Wigglesworthia glossinidia endosymbiont of Glossina morsitans morsitans (Yale colony): one gene and its partner. The main gene of each other region encodes a partner of the protein of the gene in region 2 in a complex. Links are inferred from orthologs where the notes say so. Each region holds a gene or a part of one and is shown on either strand. Other genes may lie near its edges.

The links.
Region 1: the proteins of WIGMOR_RS00545 (region 2) and lolA are in contact, whole or in part, in a cryo-EM structure (PDB 7ARM), measured with the Escherichia coli proteins. The link is inferred for Wigglesworthia glossinidia endosymbiont of Glossina morsitans morsitans (Yale colony) from one-to-one orthologs.

Annotation. Positions count from the first base shown.
Region 1 is NC_016893.1:257,090-267,988, reverse strand. The notes cover bases 1-2,927. They hold lolA (outer membrane lipoprotein chaperone LolA), read right to left. Parts: upstream 1,808-2,927; coding sequence 1,193-1,807; downstream 1-1,192. Other genes in these bases: trxB (thioredoxin-disulfide reductase), read left to right, coding at 2,922-2,927; WIGMOR_RS01340 (DNA translocase FtsK 4TM domain-containing protein), read right to left, coding at 2,193-2,438; serS (serine--tRNA ligase), read right to left, coding at 1-1,127. Also shown: more of trxB, read left to right, coding at 2,928-3,881; WIGMOR_RS01330 (amino acid permease), read left to right, coding at 4,053-5,369; Trk system potassium transporter TrkA, read right to left, coding at 5,366-6,745; fmt (methionyl-tRNA formyltransferase), read right to left, coding at 6,813-7,772; def (peptide deformylase), read right to left, coding at 7,831-8,286; WIGMOR_RS01310 (Sua5/YciO/YrdC/YwlC family protein), read left to right, coding at 8,652-9,212; aroE (shikimate dehydrogenase), read left to right, coding at 9,217-10,053; WIGMOR_RS01300 (1-acylglycerol-3-phosphate O-acyltransferase), read left to right, coding at 10,174-10,899. UniProt on the Escherichia coli protein: Participates in the translocation of lipoproteins from the inner membrane to the outer membrane.
Region 2 is NC_016893.1:106,373-114,870, reverse strand. The notes cover bases 1-3,000. They hold WIGMOR_RS00545 (FtsX-like permease family protein), read right to left. Parts: upstream 2,149-3,000; coding sequence 853-2,148; downstream 1-852. Other genes in these bases: WIGMOR_RS00535 (FtsX-like permease family protein), read right to left, coding at 2,793-3,000; lolD (lipoprotein-releasing ABC transporter ATP-binding protein LolD), read right to left, coding at 2,120-2,800; purB (adenylosuccinate lyase), read left to right, coding at 1-804. Also shown: more of WIGMOR_RS00535, read right to left, coding at 3,001-3,995; mfd (transcription-repair coupling factor), read left to right, coding at 4,256-6,316; WIGMOR_RS00525 (NAD(P)/FAD-dependent oxidoreductase), read right to left, coding at 6,339-7,637; WIGMOR_RS00520 (HIT domain-containing protein), read right to left, coding at 7,783-8,130; WIGMOR_RS00515 (TatD family hydrolase), read right to left, coding at 8,147-8,498. UniProt on the Escherichia coli protein: Part of an ATP-dependent transport system LolCDE responsible for the release of lipoproteins targeted to the outer membrane from the inner membrane.

The DNA of each region.
Region 1 (10,899 bases), 150 kb from region 2 along the record:
TTATCTTTATAACGCAATTTAATACGTCTAGATTGAAAATCGCTAGTATTCGAACATGAAGAAACTTCTTTATATATGTTTTGCGACGGCATCCAGACTTCTAAATCATATGTTTTGCATGAAGAAAACCCAGTATCTCCTGAACATAATAGTATTTTTCTATAAGGTAAGCATAATAATTCGAGTATATGTTCTGCATGCAGTGTAATTTCTTCCAAAGCTTGCATAGATTGTTCAGGTTTCACAATTTGTACAATTTCAATTTTATCAAATTGATGTACACGAATTAACCCTCGAGTATCTTGGCCGTATGAACCTGCTTCTGAACGAAAACATGGAGTATGAGCCGTCATTTTAATTGGTAATGTTTTTTCTTCTATAATTTCATTGCGCATTAAATTTATTAATGGAACTTCTGCTGTAGGAATTAATGTGTAATTATGATATTTTTTTTTATAATATGATGTTACATAAAAAAAATCATTGTAAAATTTAGGTAATTGACCAGTTCCATATAACATGTCCTTATGTACAAGATAAGGTAAATAATATTCTATATATCCATGTTTTATTGTATGTAAATCCATCATAAATTGCGATAATGCACGATGCATATGTGCAATATTATCGCATAGAAGTACAAATTTACTACCAGATATTTTTGCAGCTCGTGATATACTTAATTGATGTAAATTTTCTCCAATTTCTACATGATTTTTAATTTTATATTGATAATTTTTTGGATGACCCCAACGTTTTATTTCAACATTTCGACTTTGATTATTTCCTAAAGGTACATCTTTAGATAAAAGATTAGGGATAGAATAATAATAATCATTTATTTTTTTCTTTATAGAATCCAGCTGTGTTTTTTTAATGCTTAATAATTGATTAATTTCAAACGATTCTTTTTTTAAAATTTCGATACTGCTACCTTGTATTTTTAAAATATGAATTTTTTTTGCTTGTAATGTACGTTGAGATCTTAATTTGTCTACTTCTAGTTGCAAGTTTTTTCTAATTTTGTTCCATTTTTGAATTTTATCGATATTTAAAATAAAATTTCTTAAAGATAAATTTTTAGAAACTTCTTCAATATTATTGCGTAAAAATTTTGGATTAATCATATTATTTCTCTTATAAATATATTTAAAAAAATTTAATTTTAATTTAAAAAAAAATTATCAATTTTTTATTTTCTTTGATCATCTAATGTAGCCCCTTTTGGAATTTTAAAGTTAAATTTAAAATTAGGATATAATTTAGTATTTTTTATATGAAATGAATAATTTGTTTGATAATTAATGTTACTTAATATATTTAGTTCTTTTAAAATTCCTTGATTATTAATAATTATAGTAATTTTTTTAAAACTGGAATTTTTAGTTTTAGAAAAAATATAAAAAATATTGCCAATACTTTTTATGTGAAAATTTTTCCAATGGTTTTGATCATGATTCATAATTAAATATAAAGGAGTATCATTAATGATTTGATGCAACCAATAAGCTATAACTTGATTAGTAGTAGAATCATATAACCATAATGTTTTTCCATCAGATACTGCAATACTTTCGTAAGGAGAAAAAATATGTGATTTAAACAAATTTGGTTTTTTCATCCAAATCTCACCTGAACTTTCTTGCACGAGATCTCCTGAAGAACTGATAATTTTTTGCGTTATTCCTGCGTAAAAACTATTAATTAATCTTAATCTTTTTGATAAAAGATATGAATCGTCAGAAAAAACATTATAAATAATTAAATATATATACAATATCATATATATATAGAGTTTTTTTATCATATAAAAAATAGTAGACATGATGAAATTTTTATTTGTTAATTAAAACGTAGTATAATTTTTTTGAATTTATTTAATGTATAAATAAATTAATTTTTATTTTTTTATAAATTTTAATTAAAATTGTAATTATTTTTTAATAAAGCATAAAATGAATAAAATTAAACTGTATATCCATAAAAATATTGTGATTAAAATTATATAATATATATTTATTAACATTTTTTGAAAAATAATATTCAATGTGATTCCAATTATTCCTCCAAGAAAATTGTCGTTTGATAAAAAATTAAAATTTAAAGATAATAAACAACAAGATAATATAATAAATAAAAAACTATGTATTATAATACATGTAATATGTACAAAATTTATTTCGTATTTTTTTTTAAAAAAAAAATCTCCAAAAAATAGAATATAATACTAATGGGATAATATATGTTATTTTTCCAAAAAATAAAAAAAGAGTAGCAGATAATTGAGCACCAAATTTTCCACCAAAATTAACGACAGTATCTTGAAAAGATATTTTAAACCAATTAGAATCTATTTCTTGAAAACTTATAATAGTTAAAAATAAGTAAATTAATATTAATTTTATTAAAATATCAAAAAAATAAATTTTTTTTAACATAATTAAAGATTTAATTCGTTAATTAAAATGCAAAAATATAGTTTTAAAGAAAAATTTCATAAAAATTATATCTTTTTAAGATTGCTGATATGTTATTTATCTGTATTTTAAATAAAATAGAATTTTTTTATAGATTTATTTTTATTGATACTTAAATTTTATTTTAAAAATTAAAAGAATAATCTTGAGATTTTATTTTTTAGTTTTAAATAAAAAAATTTTTAAAAAAAAATTAATATATTATTAAAAATTAAATTTTAGATTTAAATAATAAACCTTGTTATTTAAATTTAAAAAAATTATTTTTAGATTTTTTAATAAAAAATAAATAATATTAAACTATTTTATATTTATACTAAATTCTAACATATTTTTAATTCAGTGTATAATATATAGAATTTAACATTTTATATTAAACATGTACAAAATTTTATAAACACAAACTACTATTAAAATTATAAAAATAAAAATCTGGAAATCAAAATGATTGTCAAATCTAAATTATTAATATTAGGTTCTGGACCAGCAGGTTATACAGCAGCTATATATGCAGCGAGAGCTAATTTAAATCCAATTTTAATTACAGGCTTACAACCTGGAGGGCAATTAACTACAACAGATCGAATTGAAAATTGGCCAGGAAGTCCAGATAAATTAACTGGATCCACGTTAATGGATCGAATGAACATACATGCAATTAAATTTGGTACTAAAATATATTTTGACCATATTTATCAAGTCGATTTTAAACGTCAACCTTTTACTTGTTACGGAAATAAACAATATAAATCTGATGCAATTATTATTGCTACCGGAGCATCTGCACGCTATCTAGGTATTCCTTCAGAAGAGTTATATAAAGGTAAAGGAGTATCTGCATGCGCAGTATGTGATGGATTTTTTTATAAAAATCATCCGGTATCTGTAGTAGGAGGTGGAAATACAGCAATAGAAGAAGCATTATATCTGTCTAATATTGCTTCTCAAGTACATTTAATTCATCGTAGAAGTGAATTTAGAGCAGAGAAAATATTAGTAAATCGTATGTTAAAAAAAAGTTATTCAGGAAAAATTATTTTGCATACTAATTATATAGTCAAAGAAATATTAGGAGATTCTCAAAAACTAAATGCTATTCTATTAGAATCTACAGATAAAAAAAAAGAAAAAAAAATAATAGTTTCTGCAATATTTATTGCAATTGGTCATTTACCTAATACAAGCATATTTTGCAATCAAATACCATTAAAAAATAATTATATTTGTATCAGACCAATAGATAATTTACTGTATCGAACAGCAACGGCGATATCAGGTATATTTTCTGCCGGTGATGTTTCGGATTATTTATATCGACAAGCTATTACTGCAGCAGGATTTGGTTGTATGGCCGCTTTAGACGTAGAACATTACCTTAACAATTTAATTAAAGAAAATGGATAATAAAATTTTAAAATTTATCTATAAATGTTATTTTTCAATCACATATATTTTTTACTTAAAACAAATAACTAATCAACGCTATTTAAATTTATTTTAAGAATAACAATTAAATATGTATTTATCTGATATTTCAATAAAATAATCAAGTAAAATAAAAAATATGGAGAATTTATGTTAGAAAATTTTAAAAAAAATTATTTTAAAAAAAAATATCAAGATTATCATAATATTTTTAATAAAAATAACATCACATGGATATTAAGTTTATATGGAACTGCAATAGGAGCAGGAGTTTTGTTTTTACCAATTAATATCGGTATTGGAGGAATATTATATTTATTAATTTTAATAATAATTGCTTTTCCAATAACATTTTTATCGCATAGAAATTTGGCACGTCTAGTATTATTAGGAAATAAAAAAGATTCGAGTATTTCTCAGGTGATAGACGAAAATTTTGGGGGCAAAGCATCTTTGTTATTTTCTATTTTATATTTTCTTTCTATTTATCCAATATTACTCATATATAGTACGGCAATTACTAACACGGTGAATTTTTTCATAACGCATCATATAAATGGTTACGAGATACCGCGTTTTATACTTGCTTCTTTTTTAATTTTTTTATTAATGTTTATTATTTTAATAGGAGAAAAGTTTATTGTTAAATTTATGAGCATTTTAGTATTTCCATTTATTCTATCTTTATTATTTTTATCTTTTTATTTAATACAATTTTGGAATTTTTCTATTTTTCATGAATTAAAAAATTTTTTTCATCAATATAATTTTAAAATTTATCATGCAATATGGAATCTTATTCCAATAATAATATTTTCTTTTAATCATTCTCCTATTATTTCATCTTTCGTAATTAATAAAAAAAAAGAATGTCAAATATACGCTAAAAAAATATGTCCTCGAATACTATTTTATAGTCATATTTTAATGACAACTACTGTAATATTTTTTGTATGTAGCTGCATATTTAGTATCACAACAGAAGAAATGATAGAAGCTAAAAATCAAAACGTATCAATTTTATCTTATTTTTCAATACGTTTTCAAAATTCTTTTTTAAAAGATTTTGGTCCTATATTAGCAACAATAGCTATTACTAAATCATTTCTTGGACATTACATAGGAGCGAAAGAAGGACTAAATAATGTATTTGTTTTGATTTTTAAAAAATACAACAATAAAAAAAATTTTTATATAAAAAATATCACAATAAATAGTATAGTTTTTATTAGTGCATGGTTTTCGGCAGTATTTAATCCCAGTATACTTGAAATTATCGAATATGTAAGCGGACCAATTATAGCAATAATTTTATTTTTAATTCCGACATATGCAATATATACTTTGCCCAGTATGCAACAATACCGATCTGAAAAATTAATTAATTTGTTCTTATGGGTTACAGGGAGTATTGCATTCTCGTCAATAATATATCAACTTATATTTAAAATTAAAAATTGGTTTTAAAGAAAAAAAGGATTTGGTTCAAATAGTCGTTCTATATCTTTAATGAATCTTTTTTCAGTTAAAAATATAATAAAATGATCGTTTTTTTGTATAGGATTATATTTTTGTTCGGAAACAATTTTTGAATTCCTGATAATTGCACCTATAATAGTTCCAGGAGGTAATTTAATGTCGCATATTTCTCTCCCAATAATTTGAGAAGTAGTTTCATCTCCTTTTACAACTGCTTCTAATACTTCTGCTACACCATTTCTGATAACAAAGTTATTTATTACATTTGTATTTCCTAAATATTTTAAAAAAGCAGAAATAGTTGCTTCTTGCGGAGAAATAGCAATGTCAATCATGCTGCCTTGTACTAAATCCACATATGCTTTTCTTTGTATTAATGCTAGTACTTTTTTTGCACCCATTTTCTTAGCTAACATTGCAGACATAATATTCGCTTCATCATCATCTGTAATCGAAATAAATACTTCTACTTGATCAATATGTTCTTGAATTAATAATTCTTCATTAGATGCATTTCCATAGAATACTATAGTATTCTTTAATTTTTTTGCTAATTCTGCTGCTCTTCTTTGATTTTTTTCAATTAGTTTAACCTGATAATTTTTTTCTAATTTATTAGCTAACATTGCTCCAATATTTCCACCGCCTACAATCATAATGCGTTTATATGGTTTTTCTATTTTTTGAAATTCATTAGTTATTAACTTCACATTTTCTACTGTAGTAATAAAAAAAATTTCATCGCCTATTTCTATATGAGTAGAACTTTGAGGATTAATAAACGTTTTATTTCTTAAAATAGCTGCAATACGTGTTCCGGAATTTATTACGCTTTCTGGAAGCAATAAAATAATATGTTCTACTAATTCAATTGAAGCATCTGAAATTTTTAAAGAAACTAAGCTAATTTTATCAATAGAAAATATAAAAAATTGTAATGCTCCAGGATGTTCAATAAGATTAAAAATATTTTTTGCTATTATCATTTCAGGAGAAATTAAATAGTCTATTGGTATAGAAGCAGGGTTAAACAATTTCAAAGATTCTTGAATATAATCCGTAGAACGAATACGTGCAATTCGGTTTGGTGTTCTAAATAAAATATAGGCTATTTGACATGCTAAAATATTAATTTCGTCGGAATAAGTAGCAGCTATTAATACGTCTGCATCTTCTGCTTGGGCATCTTTCAAAATTGTTGGATGCGATGCATGTCCTTGAATAGTTTTTAAATCATATTTTTCTTGTAATTGTCTTAGTTTATATTCATCTGTATCTATAATAGTAATATCGTTATGCTCGCTAGATAAATTTTCTGCTAACGTTCCTCCGACTTGACCTGCACCTAAAATTATAATTTTCATAGTAATATTTATAATCTAATTTTTACATTGTATAGTGTATTTGAATTCAATATATTTATTAATTATTTTATAGTAAAAAATTTCCTGGAATAAATAATTTTCTATATGTATGCCAAGATTCTTTTATAAAATTTTTTTTCCGCCCTGATAATTGTAAAATTTGCAAAATTAATATTCCTTGACTTGTACTTATATATACTCCATGAGAATTAATTTTCAATATTTCTCCCGGAGAATGAAAGAATATATTATTTTTATCAGTTTTTGCTTTCCATATTTTTACATATGTTTGCGATATCCAAAAGTAACTTATTGGCCAAGGATTAAAAGCACGAATATTTCTTTCTAATTGTATTGCTGGAATTTTCCAGTCAATTTTTGCTTCATTTTTATTGATTTTTTTCGCATATGTTGCTAGCAAATTATTTTGCGGATATAAATGAAAATTTCCGATAGATAATTTATATAAAACTTTGATGATTGCACATTTTCCAATTTTGTATAATTTGTTTAATAAAGTTTCTGTAGTATCAAAATTTGTAATATTACATTTGCATGTATATAGTATAGGTCCTGTATCTATACCTTCGTCCATTTTAATAAATGTAATACCTGTTTTTTTGTCACCAAATTGAATTGCTCTGTGCACAGGAGAAGATCCACGCCAACGTGGTAATAAAGATCCATGTAAATTAATGCATCCTAATTTAGGCAAAGATAAAATTTTTTTTGATAATACTATTTTATATGCAATTACTAAAATTATATCGCAGTTTATTAATTTTAAAACATCTATAATATTATCTAAATCTTTTGAAGAAAATGGTTGAAATATAGGGATATTGTAATTTTTTGCTATTTTTTTTATTGGACTTTCATGTATTTGTTGTCCCCTTCCAGAAGCACGATCTGGTTGCGTTAAAATGCCAGCGACAATATGTTGAGAATGTAGTAAAATATTTAAAAATTTACTAGAAAAATAGGATGTGCCAGCGAAAATAATTTTTAAAGATTTTGATATGTGCATATTTGAAGTAACATTATTTTAAATTTGTATAGTTATGAATTAAATAGTTATTATTTTTTTATAATTTTCGAATTGAATGATCGATAAGTAATTTTCCAATTAAATGATCCATTTCGTGTTGAATACAACTAGACAATAATCCTGTAGCTTTTAAAAAAAATTTTTTTCCGTAATAATTGAAAGCTTCTATTTTCACTGTGCTAGATCGAGATACATATACGCGCATATTAGGGATAGATAAACATCCTTCTTCAAAAATTTCACTTCCGTATTTATTTAAAAATTTTGGATTAATTAACACTATCTTTTCGTTCTTTTGTTTGGATGTATCAATTACGATAATTCTTTTATGAATATCAACTTGTGTTGCTGCTAAACCGATACCTTCTTGTAAATACATTGTTTCAAACATATTATCTATAAGTGTTTGTATTTTTTTATTTATTGAAGTTACCGAAGATGCAACATTTCTTAATCTTTTATCTGGATAATGTAGTATTGATAATATAGACATAATATATATAATTTAAAAAAATAAGAGCAAAATATTTTTCTTGTACTGTATTTGTAAATTTTAGAATTTTAAACATTTGAGTAATTTTAAACAAAGTTTTTTTATTTTTTTAATTTTTAATAAACTTTGTCTAAATAAAAAATCAAACTGAATAAAAATTTTTTCTTTTTCAAACAAGATTATAGCGCATTTTTTGTTAATGTTAAATATTAAAAAAAATAGTAGTTTTTAATTATATAATTATTTATTTCGAATAAAATTTTTAGAATATCATTTCCTATATATATTAGATATTTTATTATATATCTATGATATTAATATGTATAATTCTTTTATAAAATAAATAACAAAATTTTTATAATATTATGAATACTAATAACTTTGTAGAAATTATAAGCGCACTGCATCAGAAAAAAGTTATTGCATATCCGACAGAAGCAGTGTTTGGATTAGGCTGTGATCCAGATTCATTTTCTGCAGTCAAAAAATTGTTAATTTTAAAAAAAAGAAATAAAGAAAAAGGATTTATATTAGTTGCATCTAATTTTTTTCAGTTGAAAAAATATATTAACTACAATCTAATTAGTAAAAATATATTAAAAAAAATTTTTTTAACTTGGCCTGGATTTATAACATGGTTAATGCCTCCAAAAAATACTATTTCTCCATGGTTAATCGGGGAAAATAGCATGTTAGCAGTTCGGGTGAGTGCTTTTTTTCCGATTATAAAAATTTGTAATATGTTTGGAAAACCACTAATTTCTACTAGTGCAAACTTATCTGGAAAAATTCCAGCAAAAACTTCAAACGAAGTATATAAACAATTCGGGGAAAATATAAAAATTTTAGATTATCCTATTGGACTTTATCAAAATCCTTCTGAAATAAGAAATATATTTAATAATCGTGTTATTCGTAAAGGATAAAAAAATGTCATTAAATAATGTTTTTGCTCTATTTGGAAATCCTGTGGAACATAGTTGTTCCCCAGAAATACATCAGGAATTTCAAAAATTTACTGGACTTAAATATAAATATCGAAAACATTTAGTCAAAAAATATACTTTTGAAAAAAAAGTAAAAGATTTTTTTAATTCCGGAGGTTTAGGAGCAAACATTACTACACCTTTTAAAAAACGTAGTTTTTTTTTATGTGATCAAATTACAAAACGTGCTTTTATGTCAAAATCAATAAATACAATTAAAAAGCAACCTAATGGCTTGTTGTTAGGAGATGATACAGACGGTATTGGATTAATATATGATTTAAATAGATTAAACATAATAAAAAAAAATAGCAAATTGTTGTTGATCGGTTCAGGAAATGCAGCTGCTAGTTCGGTAAATTATTTGTTAAATTTTGGTTGTAATCTTACAATGACAAATCGTACAATTTCCAAAGCATTTAAAATTGCTCAATTATATCAATCTTATAAACATCAGATAAAAGTATTACCCATGAAAGATATAACAAAAGAAAATTATAATCTAATTATTAATGCAACTTCTTGCGGAATATATAATCAAGCACCTAATATTAATTATGACATAATTAATGAAAATGTTTTTTGTTATGATATGTTTTATAAAAAAAATAAAAAGACACAATTTCTTGTACATTGTAAAGAAAAAGGTGCTAAAAATTGTTTTGATGGGTTTGGTATGTTAATTGCACAAGCGGCCCATACATTTTTATTATGGCACGGAATGTTTCCCTATATAGATAAAATTTATGAAAGATTTATGAAAAAAATTACAGTTAATTGATATATCATGTTTTTGATTATCTATATAAAACATTGATTTTATTAAAATTTGGAGAAATATTTCGTTAATCAAATTTATATATTATAATATTAATAAATAATAAATATCATTTTTAAAAAAATGTTAGCCATTTTTCGCATGTTAGTATTATTAATAATTTGTATTTTAATTTGCATAATAGGATCAATTTATTGTGCACTATATAAACCATGCAATTCATGTCATGCATATAAATTTGGTAGAATTTTTGGACATCTTTATTGTATATTTGGAATTAAAGTTATTATACGTTATCCAAAAAATATAAATTTTCCAAAAAATTGCGTATATATAGCTAATCATCAAAATAATTTTGATATGATAACAGTATCTCGAGTAATAAAAAAAAATACTATTACGATAGGAAAAAAAAGTTTAATATGGATTCCTTTTTTTGGTATTTTATATTGGATATCAGGTAATTTATTGATAGATAGAAAAAATAAAATTAGTTCTTTAAAATCATTAAAAAAAGTTACTTCTATTTTAAAAGATCAAAAAACATCAATTTGGATGTTTCCAGAAGGCACTCGAAGTAGAGGAAAAGGATTATTACCATTTAAATCAGGAGCATTCCATATCGCGTTACATGCTCAAGTTCCTATTGTTCCAATTTGCGTTTCAGATACATCTCAAATAAAAATAAACAAGTATAATAACGGCATAGTAATAATTGAAGTTTTATCTCCAATTAATATAAAAAAATATCGCATTAATCAGGCAAGACAGTTGTCTCAAGATTGTTATGATTTAGTTCAAAAAAAAATCAGCATTCTTAATGAAGAAATATTAAAATTTAATCATTTT
Region 2 (8,498 bases):
CAGTACCAAAAACTTAAAAAAATCAAAATTCTTGGAAAATTCAATGGTACAGTAGGAAATTATAATGCTCATAATATTGCTTATCCAAACTTCGATTGGGTTAATTTTAGCAAAAAATTTATTTCTAATTTTGATATTGTACCTAATGTGTTTACGACTCAAATTGAACCACATGATTATATTGTAGAAATTTTAAATTGCATATCTCATTTTAATAGCATTTTAATTGGTTTTAATCAAGATATTTGGACATACGTTTCAAGAAACTATTTTAAAAAAAAATTTCATGTTAACGAAATTGGCTCTTCTGTTATGCCACATAAAGTAAATCCTATTGATTTTGAAAACTCAGAAGGTAATTTAGAACTTTCTAATGCTATTTTAAACTTTTTATCTAAGAAACTTCCAATTTCAAGATTACAAAGAGATTTAACAGATTCTACTATATTAAGAAACATAGGAGTTGCTATAAGCTATTCATTTATTGCTTACCAAAAAATGTTATATGGTTTTTCAAAATTAGAAATAAATACTTCAAAAATAAAGAACGATTTAAATAACCACTGGGAAGTTTTATCAGAACCTATACAAATTTTAATGCGTCGTAATAAAATAAAAAACTCTTATGAATTAGTAAAAAATTTTTTTAAAAAACACGAAATAAACGAAATTAATATTAAATTATTTATTAAAACATTAAATATTTCTGAAACAGATAAAAAGATTTTGCAAAATATTACTCCTGATAAGTACATTGGATTGTCGACGCAGCTTATACGTCAATTTAAAAAATATATTAAATAATTTTGAAATCTTACAAATTTAAATCTTAAAATTAATTTTTAAAATTTTTTAAGATAATATAAATTTATTAGAACTTTTACGCATCATTTTGAATATAGAATATATGCTAGATATCATAAATAATATAAAAATAAATAATATAATCAAAAATATATCAAAAGCAACAATTTGAATTGGTATAGAATCTACGAAATATATATTTGAAGATAAAAATTGAACATTGAATAAATTTTCAATTTTTTTTATAATTACATTAAAATAATGCGATATAAACAAACCTATTAAAATTCCCCAAAAACTACCAAAAATAATATATATTCCCCCATACCATAAAAATACACTATAAATTAGTCTATTTTTAGCTCCTAAAGAAAATAAAATAGCAACATCAAAAATTTTTCTTTTCATAATTGCAGTTAACATAGAGATTATACTAGAAGAAAAAATAACAGAAACTAAAAATACACATAAATATATAATTGCACGAACTGTCTGTATATCTTGATATATATAACCGTATTTTAACATCCAAGTATTAATTTGAAAAAAATTTGGATTATTGATTAAAAAAAATTCTTTTATTACATTATTTAACTTAAACATGTTTTTTACTTTAATGTTAACACCGTCAATTTCATTTGTTCTATTAAGTAATTTTTGAGCATGAAATAACGAGATAATAGCAAAGTCATGATCTAATTGACTATTAAATTTTATTATGTTAACTATTTTAAAATTAAGTGATTGAGGAAAAACAAAATTATTTTTTTTATTTATATTAGCAGGAAAAATTGATAATTTATCTCCTATTTTTAAATTAAATTTTTTTGCTATTCCTGCTCCGATGATAATAGAATTATTTATTTTATCTAGCTGTAATAAGATGTTTGATTGATCTTTATAAAAATATTTTACATTTTTTTGAAATTTTGTTTCATATTGAGTATCAATAGCATGAATATATAGGACATGGAATGCGATTTTATTTTCAATTAATCCAACAAAATTTAAATATGGAGAAATTGCTATAACGTCAGGGAAGTTTAAAATTTTCGTTTTTAAAAATTTCCAATTTTTTATAGAAAATTTGCTTAAAAAACTAATTTCTAAGTGCGGTACTATATTTAAAATTTTATTTTTTAGTGCATGTTCAAAACCGTTAATTATACTAATCGATAAAATACTAATAATAATGTTTAATGTAATTCCGATGATTAACATATTTGAAATAAAAGCAGTTATTTTTTCTTTTTTCCAACCTATTTGAAAATTTAGTGCAATTTTTAATGACAATGGGAGTAAATCTAAAAAAAATTTAGAAATCTTTTTTATATAAAATACCATTTTTTATCTCTAACACTTTTTTTAATTTTTTTGAAAAATTCAAACAATGTGTAACAACCAAAAAAGTAGTACTTTTATATAAATTTATAGTATTTAATAAAGCAAAAAATTTTTTTGCAGAAATTTGATCTAAATTTCCAGTAGGTTCATCTGCAAAAATTATTTTTGGATTGTTAATTAAAGCTCTTGCAATAGCTACTCTTTGTTTTTCTCCTCCAGAAAGTTCATGTGGTTTATAATGCACACGTTTTTGTAAACCTAATTGTTCTAAAATTTCGTATGCAGATTTTTTTGCATTTTTAATGTTAAATTTCCCTATTAAAGCAGGCATTAAAACATTTTCTAAAACATTAAAATCTGGAAGCAAATGATGAAATTGATAAATAAATCCAAAACTTTTATTTCTTAAATCAGCGCTTTGTGAAGAAGATAAACGATATATTGATTTGCCTTCAAAAAAAACATCTCCTTTTGTAGGATTGTCTAATCCACTTAATATGTATAATAACGTACTTTTTCCTGATCCTGATCGACCAACAATAGCGATTGTTTCTGATCTTTGAATAGATAAGTTTATATTGTTAAGTATTATAAGTTTATTTTTGTATATTTTAGTAACATTTACACAACTTAAAATTGGTATTTTATTCATATTTTAAAGTTTTTGCAGGTTGAATTTTCATAGCATAATAAGAAGGGTACAAAGTAGATAAAATAACAAAAATAATAAAAATAAGGTCTATATAAATAATATTAATTGCTTGAATTTTTACTGGTAAAAAAATTTTATTAAATATATCTAATGCTGATAAAATATTATTTAAATAATAAGCACATATTATGCCTGTTATATTTCCAAAAAAAATACCTAATACTCCATTAATTATACCATACAATATAAAGATTAAAAATATTTCATATTTTTTACAACCTTGTGTTTTAAAAATAGCAATTTCTTGTTTTTTATAAGTAATTTCTACTGAAAGTGCAATGCAAACGTTACATATAGATATAATAGCAATTAAACTTAAAAATACTAAAGTAACATTTTTTTCCATTTTTAATGCACGAAAAATTTCTGATTTATAATCACGCCAATCTTGATATGAATAATGACTGATAAAACAAGATTTTATACTATTCGTATTAATTTTTAATGGATCTTGTAGCCATAATCGCCATCCATCAATATGTTTTTCAGGATAACGCATAACTTTTTTAAGTTCTTTTGAATGGATAAATAATTGATTTTTATCCATTTCACTATTAGTATAAAATATATCAAATACAGTAAAAATTCTTTGTGTAGGTATTAAACCAACAATTGTAAAATTACTTTTTTCTGGAAAAATTAATCGTATTCGATCATTAATATGAACATTAAGAATTTTAGAAAGTTCGTAACCTATAATAATTTTATATTGTCCCGGTATTAAACGATTAATAACTTTATTATTAATATTTAATAAAGATAAATTTTTTTCTATGGATTCTATATTAGAAATTGTTCCGTTAATTAGTCCGTATTCACTTTGAATAATAACGTTAGTCGAAATAAATGAAGAAAAATTTCGAATATTTGAACATTCTTTATTATTCGATAAAACCAAATTTTTATTAAAATTTATATTATTTTCGTTCTTCAAAATTGCATGTGGAATATATTTTAGTATGTGTTGTGCTAAATTTTTTTCAAATCCATTCATAATAGAAGTAACTAATATTAATGTAAATATTCCTATTGTTATACCGACTAATGATATCCAAGAAGATAATTTATTGTATTGATTGAATGCATTTTTTAAGATATATCTTATTCCAATATACAAGAAAGCTGGTTGATACATTTTATGTATTTATCAAATTTAACATACTTATAGTTAAGTACATATAATATTATATTTTAAATATGTATATTTAGTACCAAATTTTTTGTGAATTAATTTCAGTATAAAATTAAATTTTTTTAGATAAAAAATTTTTGTAATAGAGCAAGTTAAATAATTATTATAAAATATATGCATTCAATATTTATGTAAACTTATTTTAATTAAGATACATAGATATTGTAAATAAATTACATTTAATTAAAAATTATATTAATACAATGAACAAAAAAATAAATGATTTTTTTTATAACTCCAAAAAAAAATTCGAAATACTTTTAAAGGTAGGAGATTTTGTTGTTCATTTTGAACATGGCATTGGTAAATACATAGGAACTAAACTAATAAAAACAGGAGATATAGAAAATGAATATTTAATGATTAAATATTTAAAAAATGATATTTTATACGTCCCGCTTACATCTATGCATTTAATAAATAAATATCTTCCATGTCATTTAAATACAGAAAATATTACTTTACACAAACTTGGATCGGATACATGGAAAAAAACTAGAAAAAAAACAATATATAAAATTAAAGATTTAGCAGCTGAATTATTAGATAATATATCAGAACGATTATCTAAAAAAGGATTTGAGTTTAGAAATAATATTTTTAAATACCAAGAATTTTGTCGTGATTGTAATTTTGAACTTACGTATGATCAACAAAAAGCTATTGATGCAGTTTTGTATGATATGCAAAAAAATACGATTATGAATCGTTTAATATGCGGCGATGTAGGTTTTGGAAAAACAGAAATTGCTATGCGCGCTGCTTTTGTAGCTGTAGAAAACAAAAAACAAGTAGCTTTACTTACTCCAACAACGTTATTGGCACAACAACATTTTAAAAATTTTAGTTTAAGATTCAAAAAATGGCCAATAAAAATTGCAATGTTATCACGTTTTTTAAATATTCGAGAACAAAAGAATGTTCTAAATTTAATTTTAAAAGGTAATTTTCATATTGTAATTGGTACACATCGTATATTACAGAAAGATGTTATTTGGCATGACTTGGGATTATTGATTATTGATGAAGAACATCGATTTGGTGTGTCTCAAAAAGAATGCATTAATGTATTACGTTCAGGCATCGATATTTTAGCACTAACAGCTACTCCTATCCCGAGAACTTTAAATATGGCTTTGAATAGTTTGAGAGATTTGTCAATTATCTCTACACCTCCAAAACATCGACTTGCAATAAAAACATTTATTTACGAATATAATAAATCAATAATTAAAAAAGCTATCGAAAAAGAATTATCTAGAAAAGGACAAATATATTACTTACATAACAATATTCAAACGATTAATAAAAAATTAGAACTTTTAAAAAAATTAATACCTATAGCGCGTATTGAAATTTTACATTCAAAGATGTGTAAAAAATCGCTTAAAAGAATTATGAAAAATTTTCAAAAAAATAATTTTGACGTATTAGTATGTACTACAATCATTGAAACTGGAATTGATATAGCAAATGCTAATACCATTATTATTGAATGCGCCGATCAATTTGGTCTTGCCCAGTTAAATCAATTACGCGGAAGAGTAGGAAGGTCATTTCGTCAAGCATATGCATATTTTTTGATATCTCCAAAATGTTCTTTGAAAGAAAATTCTAAAAAAAGATTAGAGGCAATTTCTAAAATAGATACTTTAGGATCAGGATTTTCACTAGCAATAAATGATTTAGAAATTAGAGGTTCCGGAGAATTGTTAGGATCTAAACAAAGTGGTCAAATAAATTCTATAGGAATTTCATTATATCATGAATTATTATATAATGCCGTAAATGCAATAAAATCTGGTAAAGAAATTTCTTTAGAAAATATCAAAAATAATTTTACAGAAGTAGATTTAAATGTTCCAGCTTTTTTACCAGAATCTTATATTTCAGACGTATCAACACGTTTAAATTTTTATAAAAAAATTTTTAGTAGTAATATTGAAAAAATTCATATTATAAAAAATCAATTGTTGCATAATTTTGGTACTATTCCAGAATTTGCATTAAATTTAATCGAAATTGCGAAAATTAGAAAACAGTCTTATTTGTTAGGAATCAAAAAAATTAATTTGAATTCTCAAGGAGGTACGATCGAATTTCATGAAAAAAATACTATAAATTATAAAAAATTAATAACAATATTGCAGAATTCTAAAATTTATAGTTTTAAAACGAGCACAAAGTTAAAAATAAATTTTTATACAAATAGTTATCTAGAAAGAATAAATTATGTAAAAAATTTTTTAATTTCTATATCTTGATTAAAAAAATAAATTAAAATAATCAATGTAATTTAAAACGAGGTTGAATAATGCGTTCAATTCCTGTAGAAAGTATCATAAATCCTGTTTTTATAGATCCATGTAAAGAAATTTGATGCATACGATATAATAAAAGATACGCTAATTTTGCAATCATGCCTTCAATTAAAATTGAATTATTAGTTATATGATCCATAAAATTTCCTATTGTTTTAAATTTAGATAACGATATAAGTGATCCATAATCCTTATAGATATAGCTTTTTAATTTTTTATTTTTTATTAATGATAAAATATTAAAATAAGTACATGTTGCCATTTGATGTGCTGCTTGAGCTCTCGGAGGTACATAGATGCCATTTTTTAATAAACAAGATGCACAGTCACCTATTGCAAATATTTTTTCGTCTAAAGTAGTTTGCAATGTATCTTTAACTAATATTTGATGAATATGATTTGTTTCTAAATCAAAATATTTTTCTTGGAATTTTTGTGCTTTAACTCCAGCCGACCATACCATAAGTTCAGATTTAATCTTTTCTCCATTTTTAGTAAGCAAACTAGTTTCGTTGCATTTTACAATTGTAGTATTATTAAAAATTTTTACACCAATTTTTTTTAATTCTAAATGTACTCTATGAGAAATTCTAGTTGGTAAAGCAGGTAAAATTCTAGGTCCTGTTTCAATTAATGTTACATGAAGAACGTTTTTTTTTAAACCTTGAAAGCCGTATCGATGCAATTCATCGACTGCATTACATAACTCTGCCGATAATTCTACTCCAGTTGCTCCTCCCCCGACAATTGCAATATTATACTCTTCTGTAAGAAGATTGTTGTTCATAGAAATTTTTAAAAATAAATTAAACATCTTTTTATAAAATTTTTTAGCTTGAAAAATATCATCAATAAAATTACAGTATTTTTTTACTCCAGGTACTGCAAAATGATTTGATTTGCTACCAATTGCAATTACTAAAATATCATAGTTCAATTCTCTTTTAGGAACAATAATTGTTCCATCTTGATTGATTAATTCATTAAGTATAATTGTTTTTTTAATACGATTAATTCCAATCATTTTTCCTAAACAAAATTTAAAATAATGATTTTTAGCGTGTGCGATATAGCTAGTACAGTTATTGCCTTCATTTAAAGAGCCTACGGCAACTTTATGCAATAAAGGTTTCCATACATGAATGTAATTAAAATCGACTAAAATAATACTGGCTAATTTTTTTTTTCCTAATTTATTTCCTAATTTTGTAGCTAATTCTAAACCGCCAGCTCCTCCGCCAACTATAATAATTTTTTGTAACATTGTGTATTTTCCAATTTTTTTAGAATATATTATTAGTTATCAGCAATAATTTCTATAAATTTATTTATAATATATGTTTTCTCTTGCAGTAAATTAGTTATTATTTATATTTTTATGTTAATGTTAAATTTCATTTTTGTTCGTATCAATATAATAATTTTCCAAGATTTTTACCTCCTAATAAATGCATATGTAAATGATAAATTTCTTGGCCACCATCTTTGTTACAATTAATTATTAGACGATAACCACTTTTATTAATTTTTTCTTTTACAGCTATTTTAGAAGCTGCAAGAAACAAATGACCGAGCATTAATGCATGTTGATCTTTTACATCATTTACAGTAGGTATAAGTATATTAGTTATTATAATAACGTGTATTGGTGCTTGAGGATTTTTATCTCGAAAAGCAGTCACGTAATTATCTTGATATATAATATTTGCGGGTGATTTTTTTTGCAAAATCTTTATAAAAATATTTTCTTTCAAAATATATTTTCCTTGATATTTATTGAATATTTTTTTTATTTTTACTGGAGTGTTTTGGGAATAATTTTTGAAAATTTTTTACTATACTTTTTGAAAAATTTTTTAAAGTTGTATTTCTTAAATTTGCAATATATTTTGCAATATGAATTAAATAAGATGGTTGATTTTTTTTTCCTCTATATGGTTCGGGAGATAAATATGGTGAATCTGTTTCTATTAATATACGATCATCAGGTACATATCTTGCGCAATCTTGTATTATTTTTGCATTTTTAAAAGTAACAATTCCAGAAAATGAAATATAACATCCTAAGTCTAAAAAAATTTTTGCTATTTGTATATTTTCTGTAAAACAATGCATGATACATCCG